2 linked regions of the Serinibacter salmoneus genome follow. The protein of the gene in region 1 interacts with the protein of each later gene in a pairwise test. Links are inferred from orthologs where the notes say so. Each region holds a gene or a part of one and is shown in the gene's direction. Other genes may lie near its edges.

Region 1 (7,700 bases):
ACTACACGGGCAACACTTGCTTGCGGGGCGCGACCCACGACGGCATCCACGAACCGCTCGTCGCCACCAAAATCTGGTTCAGAGTTCAGCCGGTGCTCACCGCGCACCGGACCTCCGGGGGGAAGACCCAGGCTCACCACCACTACCTCAAGCGCAGCGTGTACTGCGGCGGGTGTGGGTCGCCTCCACATGACCGCCCGCCACGAACGATAGGCCCACCAGCACGACCGCGACAAGCTGCTACGTCGGAGCGATCCCGCTGGTCCTGCTCGGAGAGGAGCAGGAGCGCATCGCCAGGCGCCTCGCGTTCCTCGAAGCACGGATCGAGGCCGGAGTCACCGAGTACGGGCAACCTCAAGCCCACGTCGACGACTGCCTCGCTCCCGCAGGAGACTGCCACGCGATCTACATGAGCATCGCCGACCAACTGCGGCGCATCGCCAACCAGGACTTCTTCGACAAACTCATCGTCCTGCCCGAAGACGGCGTCATCGGGGAGCTGGGCGAACCGTTTGACGAGCTGTTCAACCCCGACGTCCAGAGCCGCGCGGTCCGCTTCACGGAGCGGACCGCGGAATCTGGATCTCAAACCGGTGATGTTCGGTGGGCCCAGAGGGGCTCGAACCCCCGACCTCCGCGGTGTAAACGCGGCGCTCTGACCAACTGAGCTATAGGCCCGATCCGGGGCGCGTCAACGCGCGCACCGCACGAGGAGGATACTCCGCTCAGCGCGAGCCGCTCAGCCCTCGCTAAAGCACTCCCCCGCCGCACCGGTGATCAGGTCGGTGAGGACCGTCTGGTCCTCCTCGCTCGGGACGTACTCCTCGTCGCCGCCGATGAGCGCCTGCAGCGCCTCGTCGGAGAGGTCGGAGTCCACGTACGCCTGCGAGACGCACATGAGCTGGTCGTCCGTGATCCCCAGCTCCTCGAAGCCCTCATCGGCACTGAGGGTGTCGGCGACCTGGGCGGCATCGGGCCGGGAGGAGTCGGACCCCGACTCCCCCGAACAGGCGGCGAGCCCGAGGACGGCGATCGCGGACGTGGCGGCAAGGAGTCGTCGGGTCTGCATGATGCCCGAGCCTAGCGGACCGGCTGGGAGGGAACCTGGACGGGCGCCCAGACGCCGGGCATCGGCAGGGGCACCGGCGCCACACCACGCGGGGACGGCCAGGGGCTGGTGGAGCGCAGGCCGGCACGCCGTGCCATCACCGCAACCACCCAGCAGTAGGCGATCGTGCTGATCAGCGTCGCCAATACGCCCACGAGGCTCCCCTCACCCGAACCCTCAGTGCTCCCGAAGATGCCCGTCGCCTGCAGCGAGAACACCACCACGTTGTTCACCACGTGCAAGCTGATGGCGGCCTCGAGCCCGCCCGTGCGTAACGTCAACCACACTGCTGCGAGTCCGAACACACCCACGTCCAGCAGACCCCACACGTCGTACACGTGTCCGGCGACGAACAGGAGCGTGGTGACGACGACCACGAGGGCCATCGACCACCGCCGGGCCGGCAGCCAGGCGGCGAGCGTCTGCACGAACAGTCCGCGGAACAGGTACTCCTCCGCGGCGGCCTGGAACGGCACGAGCAGCACGATCACCAGCAGCGCGGGCACCAGCGTGCCCACGGGGGTCCATTGCGGTGTGAACACCTCGGCATCCGGCGCGCCGCCCGCTCCGGCCACCGCGACCATGCTGACCAGTATCGTGATGCCGAGGCTCAGCACCAGCGAGGCCAACGCCACCGGGAGCAGGCTCAGCATCCACCGCCACCGTAGGCGCAGCGCGACCGAGCCGATGTGCCCGATCGGTCGCATCCCCGCGACGGCCAACCCGAGGTAGATGCTCGGGATCAGGCACGCCAGTCCTCCGAGGGTCACGATCAAGACCGGTACGTCGGTCGCGTCCAGGGCGACGATGCGGTCCAGGACCACCTCAGGATCCCAGGTCTCGACCCTGGAGGCCCCGGCAAGATCGATGACCAGGAACGCCACGAGCAGCACCGTCTGGCCAAGGAGCATCCCAGCACCGGTGATCGCGAGTGCGATGAGGGGGCGCCACCACCGCCAGGGCTTGCCGGAGCGGGTGTAGGTGGCCCGCGCGAGTTCCGCGTACCCGGTCCCGGCATCGGGCTGGTGGTCACGCCCGCGCACCATCCGTGGCGGGTCGTAGGTTCCCCCGCGGGGGAACGTCGGCCGGGGCAGAGGCTCAGTCACCCCACCACGCTACCCAGCAACCCGAAGGTGCGGGTGCAACTCCACAGGGGAGTCAGCGACCCTTCGGGCCGGTGAGTCGTACGCCGAGCCACGCCGCGCCTGCCGCGAGGGAGGTCGTCAACTGCAGCCCCGCCGTCGTGGCGGCCTCGCCGATGTCGGAGGGCGGGACGTGACCCTCGGAGCCCATCTTCGGGACGAGCACCCACACGAGGCCACCCTCCTCGAGCACGGCCGTGGCGTCCACGAGAAGATCGGTGAGATCGGTGATGTCGCCGTCCTCGCCCCGCCACCACACGATGGCCGAGTCGATGACGTCGCCGTAGTCCTCGTCCACGAGTTCCACGCCCACCTCGTCCACGAGCGCGTCACGCAGGGTCTGGTCCACGTCCTCGTCGTAGCCCCACTCCTGAATGACCTGCCCGGACTGGAATCCGAGTCGACCGGCGGGACCACCCGCCGTGCCGGCCGTCGCTGTCACGTTCCTTACCCTTTCGTGGTCTACATCACCTGCTGGGGCGAGACTACAGCCCGGACGCCGCGGAATCACGCCCCCGGCGTGGCGTCCACCACACGGGACGCGACGCACTTGCGGACACCGGCGCCCGGCCCACGTGGCTAGGCTGTAGGTGGGGCACCACCGGACAGGCGGGAAACACCCGTTCGGCGCGTGTCTCGCCACTGGCCAGTGCCACCGCGACGGCCTCGAACCAAGGGAGCTGAAGAGTCTGTGACCGAGCCCGACTCCACCACGATCGACGACGCCACCGAGGAGCGCAACGAATGGCTTGCCTCCATCGACGCCTTGGTGAACTCCCGGGGTGAGGCGCACGCACGCGAGGTCGTCTCCGCGTTGCTGGACCACGCCACGCACCGCGGCCTCGAGTTGCCCCGCGTCGTCACGACCGCGCACATCAACACGATCGACGCCTCCCAGGAGCCGGAGTTCCCCGGTGACGAGGAGATCGAGAACCGCTACCGCGACTACCTGCGGTGGAACTCCGCCGTCATGGTCACCCGGGCCCAGCGCCCCGGCGTCGGCGTCGGCGGCCACATCTCCTCCTACGCCTCCGTGGCCACGCTGTACGAGGTCGGACTGAACCACTTCTTCAAGGGCAAGGACCACCCCGGCGGCGGCGACCAGGTCTACTTCCAGGGCCACGCCTCCCCCGGGATGTACGCGCGCGCCTTCCTGGAGGGCCGCCTGTCCGCGGACCGGCTCGACGGGTTCCGCCAGGAGCTCTCCCACCCGGCGGGTGGGCTGCCCTCCTACCCGCACCCGCGCCTGATGCCGGACTTCTGGGAGTTCCCCACGGTGTCGATGGGCCTGGGCCCGGCCGGCGCCATCTACCAGGCGTGGACCAACCGCTACCTCGAACTGCGCGGCATCAAGGACACCAGTCAGCAGCACGTCTGGGCCTTCCTCGGCGACGGCGAGATGGATGAGCCGGAATCCCGCGGCATGCTGCAGCTCGCCGCACAGCAGAAGCTCGACAACCTGACGTTCGTGGTCAACTGCAACCTGCAGCGCCTGGACGGCCCGGTGCGCGGCAACGGCTCGATCATCACCGAGCTCGAGGGCTACTTCCGCGGTGCCGGCTGGAACGTCATCAAGGTGATCTGGGGTCGGGAGTGGGACGAGCTGCTCGCCAACGACACCGAGGGCGCTCTGGTGGACGTCATGTCCTCCACCACCGACGGGGACTACCAGACCTTCAAGGCGGAGTCCGGTGCGTTCATCCGCGAGCACTTCTTCGGCCGCGACCCACGCACCAAGGAACTCGTGGTGGACCTCAGCGACGAGGCCATCTGGAAGATGAAGCGTGGCGGGCACGACACCCGCAAGATCTACGCCGCCTACAAGGCGGCGGTGGAGCACAAGGGGCAGCCGACGGTCGTGCTCGCGCACACCGTCAAGGGCTACGGCCTGGGCCCGCACTTCGCGGCGCGCAACGCCACGCACCAGATGAAGAAGCTCAAGCCGGAGGATGCCAAGCTCCTGCGCGACGCCCTGGAGATCCCGCTGACGGACGCGCAGCTGGAGGAGGACCCGGCGCTGCCGCCGTACTTCCACCCCGGCGCCGACGCCCCCGAGATCCAGTACATGATGGAGCACCGCCGTCAACTGGGCGGGTTCGTGCCGGAGCGTCGCTCCAGCCACACCGCCGTCTCCCTGCCGGGCGACAAGGCCTACTCCCTGCTCGCCAAGGGCTCCGGGCAGCAGGAGGTCGCCACCACGATGGCGTTCGTCCGGCTGTTCAAGGACCTGATCAAGGACAAGGAGTTCGGCAAGCGGATCGTGCCGATCATCCCGGACGAGGCGCGCACCTTCGGCCTGGACTCCATCTTCCCGAGCGCGAAGATCTTCAACACGCTCGGACAGAACTACCTGCCGGTGGACCGCGAGCTCATGCTGAGCTACAAGGAGTCCGAGGCCGGGCAGATCATGCACACCGGCATCAACGAGGCCGGTTCGGCCGCCGCCTTCCAGTCGGTGGGCACCTCCTACGCCACCCACGGCGAGGTACTGGTCCCGTTCTACATCTACTACTCGATGTTCGGGTTCCAGCGCACCGGTGACCAGTTCTGGGCCGCCGGTGACCAGATGACCCGTGGCTTCCTCATCGGCGCCACCGCCGGTCGCACCACGCTGACCGGTGAGGGCCTGCAGCACGCCGATGGCCACTCGCCGCTGATCGCAGGCACCAACTCCGCGGTGGTGCACTACGACCCCGCCTACGGCTACGAGATCCGGCACATCGTGCGCGACGGGCTGGAGCGGATGTACGGCGAGGGCGGTCACATCGCCGGACGCGAGCGGGACGTCATGTACTACCTGACGGTCTACAACGAGCCGATGCTGCAGCCCAAGGAGCCGCAGGACGTGGACGTCGACGGCATCATCCGGGGGATGCACCGCATCGCCGAGGTGCCCGACGGCGATGGGCCGGTCGTGCAGCTCCTGGCCTCGGGCGTGGCGGTGCCCTGGGCGCTGGAGGCTCGGGAGATCCTGCAGTCGGAGTGGGGTGTGCGGGCCGCGGTGTGGTCGGTCACCTCGTGGAACGAACTGCGCCGGGACGCGCTCGCGGCGGAGAAGGACGCCTTCGTGCACCCGCACGAGGAGGCCCGCACCCCGTACCTGACGCAACGGTTGGCAGAGATCGGGGCACCGGTCATCGCCACCTCGGACTACGACCACCTCGTCCCCGACCAGATCCGCCAGTGGGTCCCGGGTGACTACGCCGTGCTCGGCGCCGACGGGTTCGGCCTGTCCGACACCCGACCGGCCGTGCGCCGTCACTTCCTCATCGACAGCCACTCGCTGGTCGCCAAGACCCTGCAGACGCTGGCGCGCCGCGGCGAGTTCGACCGCGGCGCGGCCGCGGACGCCGTGGAGCGCTACCGTCTGCTGGACGTGACGGCCGGTTCCACCGGGAACGCCGGCGGCGACGCCTGATCGCTGCCGGGTCGGGCGCGCCCGCCTGACCACGCACGAAGGCCCGGATCCTTGAGGATCCGGGCCTTCGTCGTCCCGCATGAGCCGCGGGATACGCCTACTCGCCGGTGGGCGCGCGGTGCCGTGCCTCCGCGGCCTCCACGAGGCGGTCCAGATCCCCGATCTGCGCCGAGGAGGAGGCCCCCTCCAGGGAGTCCAGGAGACGGCGCGCCTCCTCGATGCGCCCGGTCTCGAGCGCGGCCATGATCACCTCGCCGCCGGCGCCGGCGGTACGAGAGGCCAGATCCCAGTGCGCCACGCCGAAGGTGACGGCCTCGGTGGCTGCGCCCGCGTCGCGCAACATCGCGACCGCGTGGGTGAGTGCGAGCCCGGTGGTCTCACGCTCGCAGGCGAGGTTCAGTCGGCGCATCGCCCCCTCGCGATCGGAGTCGAGGGACAGGCGCGCCATCACTACCAGGGGCAGCCAGGCACGGGGCGTACCGGCAAGTTCCTCCGCCAGCGCCCAGATGGCGTCGTTCTGCTGGGTGGTCAGCTCCGTCGTCCCATCGGCGGGGGCGGCCGCTGCGCCGTCCACCTCGGCGTCGGGGTCACCGGTCAACGGGTCCAGCCGCGTGCCCTCGTCGGCGCGCTGGCGCACGATCTCAGCGAGCGCATCGAAGGCCTTGCGGTCGTTGGGGTTCGCGGACAGTTGCGCACGCAACTCCTCCTCCGCGGGCGTGGCCTCGCGGTGGGAGAGAGGGGTGTCTTCTTCCGTGTGGCCGCCTCGCTCTGCGAGTCGGCGCAACCAGCTCAACAGTGCCATGCGGCCAGCCTAGTGCCCAGGCGTGATCCCGCGAGGGATCGACAAGGATCGCACCGAGGGCTCACTTGTGGGACTCCCACAACTGCGCCGGTTCCGGACTCGCCTGCGACCACCCGCGCACCGTATGGTCCGAGGGTGATCCAGCCACGTGGCGCCGACGCCGAGATGACTCGGCTGCTGCGCAACCGTACCGCCATGCTCACGGCCGCGACGGTGCGCCGCCTGGAGGCGGAGGTGGAGTGGTACCGCGGTCTCGCCGCCGAGGACCGTTCCTGGATCTCGCTGGTGGCCACCTCGGGCATCACGGCGTTCATCGACTGGTACGAGCGCCCGACCCCCACCACCTACAACGCGGCGGAGATCTTCCGCGCGGCACCCCCGGAACTCACCCGCTCGATCTCGCTGCAGAACGCGCTGGCCCTGGTGCGCATCGTGGTGGAGGTGGTGGAGGAGAACACGCAGGAGATCGCCTCACCGCACCGCGCGCAGGAGCTGCGCGAGGCCGTGCTGGTGTACTCCCGCGAGGTCGCCTTCTCCGCCGCGGAGGTGTACGCCCGCGCTGCCGAGGCGCGCGGCGCCTGGGACGCTCGGATGGAGGCGCTCGCGGTGGATGCGCTGCTGCGCGATGACAGCGAGGCGCTGGCCTCGCGGGTCGCCACCCTGGGCTGGAGCGGGGAGGGACCCGTACTCGCGGTGGTCGGCACGACGGCGGTGCCGGTCACCGACGCCCGGACCGCCGATCTGCGCCGGCTCGCACGACGCGCCGCCCGCGATGCGTTGGTGGGCAATCAGGGTGAGCGTGTGGTGGTGGTGCTCGGGGGTTTCACCGACGCCCGTGCGGCCGTCGAGTTGCTCCTGCCCCGGCTGTCGGAAGGTCCGGTGGTGATGGGGCCCGTGGTGCCCGACGTCGCGGCGGCGGGGCGCTCGGCACGCGCCGCGCTATCGGGGCTCGCCGCCGTGCGGGGCTGGCCGGAGGCACCCCGCCCGGTCACCGCCGATGAGCTTCTCCCCGAGCGCGCGCTCGCCGGAGACTCCACCGCGCGCGCCAGCATCCTCGAGCGGATCGTGGAGCCCCTGGAGCACGCGAACGGACCGCTCTTGGAGACGCTCGCGGCCTACCTGGAGTCAGGCCGATCACTGGAGGCCGCCGCACGCACCTTGTACGTGCACCCCAACACCGTGCGGTATCGGCTGCGCCGGATCACCGAGACGACAGGGTGGGACCCGACA
Region 2 (7,121 bases), 1.0 Mb from region 1 along the record:
GAAGGTAGAACCCGTCTGGAAACCGTCACCGCCCCCGTAGGCGCGGTCCACGTTGAAGTTCACGGTGGTGGCGCGCGGGTCCTCCTCCGTCGCCTCGCCGTAGGTGGTGTTCTGCACCATGGCCTCGACGTTCCCGGTGCCGGGCTCCACCGAGCTGATGGCACCCGAGACGCCGTACACACCCGAGACCGAGGAGTTGTAGGTCGGGTCGTTCGTGGGGATCTGGGAGACCAGCGACTCATAGGCCTGACGCTGCCGCTCCAGGTCGATCGTGGTGGTGATCGTCAGACCACCGCGCTGCAGGGCCTGACGTGATTCCTCCTCGGTCTCCCCGAGGTAGCCGTCGTTCACCAGCGACGCGGTCACGTACTGGCAGAAGTAGGCGCTGATCCCGGCGGTGGCGCACCCCTGGGTCGTGCGGGTCACATCCAGCATGTCCGCCACCGGCGTGTTGATCGCCTCGTCGTACTCAGCGTCGGTGATGTAGCCCTGATCGTGCATCTGGGTGAGCACGGTGTCGCGACGGTTGGTCGCCGTCGTGTATTCCTCGTCGCTCGCACGCGTCGGGTCGTACAGGGTGGGGCTCTTCGTGACCCCGGCGATCAGCGCGGCCTCGCCGGCGTTCAACTCAGCGGCGGACTTGTTGAAGTAGTAGTTCGCCGCGGTCTCCACCCCGAAGGTGCCCACGGCGAACTGGGCAATATTGAGGTAGCCCTCGAGGATCTGGTCCTTGGAGTACTCCTTCTCCAGGGAGATCGCGAGTTTCATCTCCCGCAACTTGCGGTTGATGCCCTCGGCGCCGTCCGCCTCCTGGGCGGCCTCGATGGCCTCCTCGTCGCCGGTCTGGCGGCCCTCCTCGATCAGCACGTTCTTGATGTACTGCTGGGTCAGGGTCGAGGCGCCCTGGGTGTCGCCCTGAAGGGTGCGGAACAGCGCGCGCATGAGGCCCTGGGTGTCCACACCGGCGTGGTCGTAGAACCGCTCGTCCTCCGTGGCGATCACCGCCGCCTGCATCATCGGCGAGATCTCCTCCAGCGGCACGACCACGCGGTTCTCGCTGTAGAACGTCGCCAGGGTGCTGCCGTCAGCGGCGAGGATCACCGAACGCTCCGAGGGAGGTGCGATCTCGACCTCGGTGGGCAGGTCGTCGAACAACTGCTGGGCGGCCCCGGAGACGCTTCCCACGGCGGCCACAGCCGGCATCAGCAGGCCCGCGGTCAGTACGCCGCCGGTGACGGCGAGCAGCAGGAAGGCGAGCAGCAGCGCCAGGGCCTGGAAGACGTTCACCTCATGGCGACGGGTCGGGCGTGGCGATTCCATTGTTCAAGACTACGGGCGGACCCTGACAACAACGGCGCTGGGGAGGGCCGCAGGTGTGGGGATTGTGTGAGAGCAGCCCTGGAAGGGGTGCTGCGCGCCCCACTAGGCTCGGACCATGACGACCTGGGAGTACGCCACGATCCCGTTGATCGTGCACAGCACCAAGCAGATCCTCGACCAGTGGGGCGCCGACGGGTGGGAGCTCGTCCAGGTGGTCCCCGGACCCGGTGGCAACGGCCTCGTGGCCTATCTCAAGCGCCCCTCCGGGGAGCGGTGATGGGCGCCGAGTCCACGCCCTCGCTGCGCCTGGCCGAGCTCGGCCTCGCCCTGCCGCCGGTCGCCGCCCCCGTGGCCGCGTACGTCCCCGCCGTCAGCGCCGGTGACCTCATCTACTCCTCGGGTCAGTTGCCGCTGCGCGACGGCGCGCTCCTGGCCACCGGGAAGGTCGGCACCGGAGCGAGCCTCGTCCCGCCCGAGGACGCGGCGCTCCTGGCGCGCACCGCTGGCCTGAACGCGCTCGCGGCCATCGCCGCGCAGGCCGGTGGTCTGGACGCCATCGCGGAGATCGTCAAGACCGTGGTGTTCGTGGCCTCCGATCCCGCCTTCACCGGTCAGCCGGCGGTGGCCAATGGAGCGAGCGAACTGTTCGGTGCGGTCTTCGGCACCCCGCATGCCCGCTCCGCGGTGGGCGTGAGCGTGCTCCCCCTGGACTCCCCGGTCGAGGTCGAGGTCATTGCCAGGAGGCGCTGAGGGGCTCTCTCAGCGGGACCGTCGCTCCAGTCGCTGGATGTCCAGCAGGATCACCGCGCGCCCGTCCACCTGGATCCAGCCACGGCTGGAGAACTCCGCCAGCGACTTGTTCACCGTCTCGCGCGAGGCGCCCACGAGTTGAGCCAGTTCCTCCTGCGTGAGGTCGTGGGCCACGCGGATCCCGGCGCCGGCCGGGCGGCCGAATCGCTGGGCGAGGTCCAGGAGGGCCTTGGCCACGCGACCGGGCACGTCGGAGAAGACCAGATCCGCCAGTGCCGTGTTGGTCTTGCGCAGCCGCTGCGCCAGGGAGCGCAGCAACTGGTGGGCCAGCGCGGGGTGGGAGTCCAGCAGTCGCACGAACTGACTGTGCTCCAACTCCAGGAACGTGGAGGGCGCCAGCACGGTCGCCGTGGCCGTCCGGGGACCCGGGTCGTACACGGACAGTTCGCCGACGATCTCACCCGGTCCCAGGACGGCCAGCAGGCTCTCGCGTCCGTCCGGGGCGGTGTGCCCGAGCTTCACCTTTCCCGCCGTGATGACCCAGAAGCGGTCACCCGGCTCGTTCTCCCGGAACAGGATCTCCCCGCGGCGCACGTTGGTGGTGACCATGTGCCCGCGCACCACGCGGAACGTCTCCTCGTCGAGATCGGCGAACAGCGGTACGGTGCGGACGACTTCCTCGGACACAGTGGCTACCTCCCTTTGTCGGTGGAGCAAGTGTGCCACCTCACATCACTCGGCGTGGGTACGGTGACGAGGTGACACCTGACCACTCCCCGTCCGCCCACGTCCTGGGGCGGGGCCCGGCGCCGGTGAGCGCCATGATGCGCGCGCTGGCGGAGGCCTACCCCGACGCGCACTGCGAGTTGGACTTCACCTCGCCGTACGAGTTGCTGGTGGCCACCGTGTTGTCCGCGCAGACCACGGACGTCCGAGTCAACCAGGTCACCCCGGAGCTCTTCCGGCGCTACCCGGATGCCGCGGCGCTCGCAGGGGCGAGAGAGGCGGACCTCCAGGAGATCCTGCGCCCGCTCGGGTTCTTCCGTGCCAAGTCGCGTTCGCTGCTCGGCCTCGGTGCGGCCTTGGCTCAGCGCGACGGCGTGGTGCCGGCAGATCTCCAGGCCCTGGTCTCCCTGCCGGGGGTCGGGCGCAAGACCGCGAACGTGGTGCTCGGGAACGCGTTCGGTGTCCCCGGGATCACGGTCGACACCCACGTGGGCCGGCTCGCCCGCCGCTTCGGGTGGACCACACAGCAGGATGCGGTCAAGGTCGAGCGTGACCTCACCGCGCTCCTCCCGCGCGAGGAGTGGGTGGTCACCTGCCACCGCTTGATCTGGCACGGGCGCCGGGTCTGCCACGCGCGCCGCCCGGCCTGTGCCGAGTGCCCGGTGCGGGACCTGTGCCCGTCCGCTGCGACCTCGGCCCCCGCGTGAGGGCCTGAGCGAGGGCGGGCTGCGTTCTCAGTCGAGGGATCGCAGCAGGCCGAGTACCTGGCGGGTGACGGCGTCGGGCGCCTCCTCGGGCAGGAAGTGCCCCGCCCCGGCGATCAGGTGCTGGGCGTACTCCCCGGCCACGTACTGGGAGTCGTGGCGCCGGGAGGCGGGGGCCAGCGCCCGGTCGGCGGTGCCGTGCAGCGCCAGCACCGGCACCCGCACGGGAGCCTTCAGCTCCGCCAGGAGGCGCCTGCCGGCAGGCCGGGAGGAGGAGCGCACCTGCCAGCGGGCCTGCTCCAGGATGTGGTGGGCCGCCGCCGGCAGCCGCGCGGCGTCGACGTAGTGGTCCACGGCGTCGCACTCCCACCCGGGTGCGCCCCACGCCGTCAACAGGGCCGGGACCCAGTCGCGGCGCAGCCGCTGCTCGGGGAACCAGGGCACCTGGGCGAACGCCAACGCCGCAAGGGTGCCCACGGGCACCACCCGGCGCGAGCGCAACCCGATCGGGTGCGGGGCGGAGAGCACCCCGATCGCGCGCACCTGGTCGGGGAACAGCGCGGGGAGGGCCCAGGCGATCTGGCCGCCGTACCCGTGACCGATGACCACCGCCTGGCTGTGCCCCAGGGCGCGGATCACCCCGGCCACGTCGTCCGCGAGGGAGAAGGTGTCATGGCCCCGGGGTGGGCGGTCGGAGAGGCCGAACCCGCGCAGGTCCATGGCGACCACCCGATAGCCCGCGGCTGCCACCGCCGGGATCTGATGACGCCAGGCGTACCAGGTCTGCGGGAACCCGTGCAGGAGCAGGACCAGGGGAGCGTCCGCGTCGCCCGCCTGGGCAACATGGAACCGGCACCCGTTCGCGGCCACGAACCGGTGCTCCCACTCGCCGGGGACCTGCAGGGACAAGGAATCGACACTCACCCGGCGAGGCTATCGCGGGCGTCCCCGCCACGCCCGAAGAAGCCGACGGGCCCCTCGCCGATAGGATCGGCCGGGTGACGTCGATGCCCCCCGAGGACGACCGTTCTCTCCTCCTGCCGCCCTCCACCGCCACCCGCACCAGCAGCCGACGGCGTGACCAGGCCAAGCGCAACATCGCCTCTCGCGTCACCGTGGTGCTGGCGGTCCTCATGATGCTCTCGGCGCTGCAGCGCCACCTCTGGGGCCACTTCGGGTTGTTGTACGAGGTATTCCCGTGGCTGGGGGAGACCAGCGCCCGGTTCAGTTTCGCCGTCGCCGCGATCCTGTTGCTCGGTGCCTCGCGCGGCCTGCGCAACGGGCACCGGATCGCGCTGTGGGGGGCCGTGGCGGCGCTGCTGGTCTCGGTGGTGCTGCACATCTCCCCGGGCTACAGCACCCTGTGGGGGGTGCTGCCGCTCGCCGGCGCGATCTGGCTGATCTGGGCGCGCGGGGCCTTCACGGTGCACGTACCGGCGGCCACCGCGCGCCGCCTGATCGGCTACACCGCCATCGCGCTCGCGGTGCTGCTCGCCATCGCGATCGTCATCTACGTGCTGACGGACGACGTCGCGGACACGATCGTGGACGAGCGCGCACTCAGAGTGATGCGGACCCTGGAGGTCGTGGCGTTCATCGCCTTCCTCATCACGCTGGTCTGGGTGCTCCTGGCCCCGCGCCGTCCGGTGCGCCTCAGCCCCGCCGATCATCTGCGCGACCGTGAGCGCGCCCGGGGGATCGTGGCCCGCCACGGGGGCGGCACCCTGGACTACTTCGCGCTGCGCGATGACAAGGACTACTTCTTCGTCGGCGACTCGGTCGTCGCCTACTCCACGCGCAGCGGCGTGTGCCTCGTCTCACCCGATCCGATCGGGCCAGTGGCGGAACGCGAGGAGGTCTGGGAGGCCTTCGTGGCCTACGCCGAGGGCTTCGGGTGGTCCCTGTGCGTGGTGGCCGGCACCGACGCCTGGCGCCCGATCTACGAGGCGAGCGGGCTGCGGTCGATCTACCTCGGGGACGAGGCCACGGTCGACTGCTCGCAGTTCACCCTCACCGGCAAGTCCAAGAAGTCCCTGCGCCACGCGGTCTCCCGGGTGGAGCGCGCCGGGTACACGACCACGTTCCACGACCCGGCACACCTGGAGCCCGAGCTCGCGGACCAGGTGCGCCAGATGGCCGAGGAGTCCCGCCGGGGGGAGTCCGAGCGGGGGTTCTCCATGACGCTCTCGCGGCTGCTGGACCCGAGCGATGAGGGCCTGTGGCTCTCGGTCACCCGCAACGCCGAGGGACGGGTGGATGCCTTCATCCAGTGGGTGCCCGCCCGCGACATCGACGGTTGGTCGCTGGACGTGATGCGCCGCCGCCTGGACGTGGCGGACCTGCCCAACGGGCTCATCGACTTCACGATCGCCCAGACCATCGCCCAGCTGGGTGATGCGGGCGGACCCCACGGCATCGGCACCGGCGACGGCGTGCGGGGCCTGGGTCTGAACTTCGCCGTGATGCGCGGGGTGCTCAAGGGCGAGAGCAGCAGCCGATTGGACAGCCTCGTCAAGCCGCTGCTGCAGCGCTTCTCCAAGGGCACCCAGATGGAGACCCTCGCCACCTTCAACGAGAAGTACGACCCGACCTGGACGGCCAGGTGGCTCATGGTGGACGCCCCCGAGTTCGTCACGGCCCAACTGCTGGTGATGGCGGACGCCGAGGGCGTCACCGAGATCCCGGTGATCGGACGCTTCTTCGATCACGCCGCCGAGTACAGCTACCCGCGCTCGTGATCTGGGGCCTGCTCCTCGCCCTGGTGGCGTGCGTGCTCTACGGCGTCGCCACCCTGCTGCAGGCGGTCGGGGCCTCCAAGGCGCAGGGCCTGAACACGTTCACCCAGCCGCTGGTGCTCATCGGGTTGGTGGTCGACGGCGCGGCCTTCCTGGTCTCCCTGGTCGCCTACGACCGGGCGCCACTGTTCCTGGTGCAGACGATCATCGCGGCCGCCGTGGTGATCTCCGTGCTCGGCGCACCCCGGGTGCTGCCGGTCAGCCTGCGCACGGTGGACATGGTCGGCGCCGGGATCGTGCTCGTGGGCCTCGTGGTGGTGGCCGGCGCCGCCGGCCGGGAGCACCCCACGGGGCCCGGCGGGCGGTTCGTGATGGTCCTGGTGATCATCGCCCTGGTGCTCGGGGCCATCACCGCCGTGGCCTACCTCAGGGCGCCCGCGTGGGTGATGGCGACCCTGTCCGGCCTCGGGTTCTCGCTCGTGGCGATCGGGGCGCGCGCCGCGGAGACCGACGGCAGCCTGCTGCGGGTGATCTTCCACCCCGTGGCCATCATCGTGCTGGTGGGCGGCGCCGTCGGGGTCGTGGGGAACATCCGTGCCCTGGAGAAGGGCAGCGTGGCCATCGCCGCCGCGATCGTCTCGGTGCTGGAGGTGGTGATCCCCTCCGCGGTGGGCATCTCCATGCTCGGCGACGAGGTCCGCGCCGGCTGGGGGCTGGCCCTGGTGATCGCGATGACGGTGGCCCTCTCGGGCTGCGTGCTGCTGGCGGCCTCACCCGCGGGGAAGGCCACGGCGGAGGCCTAGGTGGATGGGTGCGGGTGGGGCGTGGGGCCCGTCCTGCCCGGGCGCTCGTTCCTCGCGCCCCACGCCCAGCCACTCCGGGACGG

Evidence for each region. The genes of interacting proteins can lie anywhere in the genome.
Region 2: the proteins of aceE (region 1) and nth interact in binary tests that used the Escherichia coli proteins (3 or more experiments, as listed by UniProt). The link is inferred for Serinibacter salmoneus from one-to-one orthologs.

Annotation. Positions count from the first base shown.
Region 1 is NZ_PDJD01000001.1:1,562,427-1,570,126, forward strand. The notes cover bases 2,548-5,868. They hold aceE (pyruvate dehydrogenase (acetyl-transferring), homodimeric type), read left to right. Parts: upstream 2,548-2,941; coding sequence 2,942-5,668; downstream 5,669-5,868. Other genes in these bases: ATL40_RS06885 (DUF3052 domain-containing protein), read right to left, coding at 2,548-2,692; ATL40_RS06895 (hypothetical protein), read right to left, coding at 5,766-5,868. Outside these bases: ATL40_RS15395 (hypothetical protein), read left to right, coding at 1-193; ATL40_RS06875 (hypothetical protein), read right to left, coding at 740-1,069; ATL40_RS06880 (CPBP family intramembrane glutamic endopeptidase), read right to left, coding at 1,081-2,214; more of ATL40_RS06885, read right to left, coding at 2,267-2,547; more of ATL40_RS06895, read right to left, coding at 5,869-6,470; ATL40_RS06900 (PucR family transcriptional regulator), read left to right, coding at 6,606-7,700. UniProt on the Escherichia coli protein: Component of the pyruvate dehydrogenase (PDH) complex, that catalyzes the overall conversion of pyruvate to acetyl-CoA and CO(2).
Region 2 is NZ_PDJD01000001.1:2,595,912-2,603,032, reverse strand. What follows is about bases 1,956-4,697. They hold nth (endonuclease III), read left to right. Parts: upstream 1,956-2,891; coding sequence 2,892-3,503; downstream 3,504-4,697. Other genes in these bases: ATL40_RS11605 (bifunctional lysylphosphatidylglycerol flippase/synthetase MprF), read left to right, coding at 4,508-4,697; ATL40_RS11610 (alpha/beta fold hydrolase), read right to left, coding at 3,531-4,424; ATL40_RS11620 (Crp/Fnr family transcriptional regulator), read right to left, coding at 2,080-2,757; ATL40_RS11625 (RidA family protein), read left to right, coding at 1,956-2,070. Outside these bases: ATL40_RS11635 (penicillin-binding protein), read right to left, coding at 1-1,320; Sp36 family protein, read left to right, coding at 1,436-1,597; more of ATL40_RS11625, read left to right, coding at 1,597-1,955; more of ATL40_RS11605, read left to right, coding at 4,698-6,238; ATL40_RS11600 (hypothetical protein), read left to right, coding at 6,235-7,038. UniProt on the Escherichia coli protein: DNA repair enzyme that has both DNA N-glycosylase activity and AP-lyase activity. The DNA N-glycosylase activity releases various damaged pyrimidines from DNA by cleaving the N-glycosidic bond, leaving an AP (apurinic/apyrimidinic) site.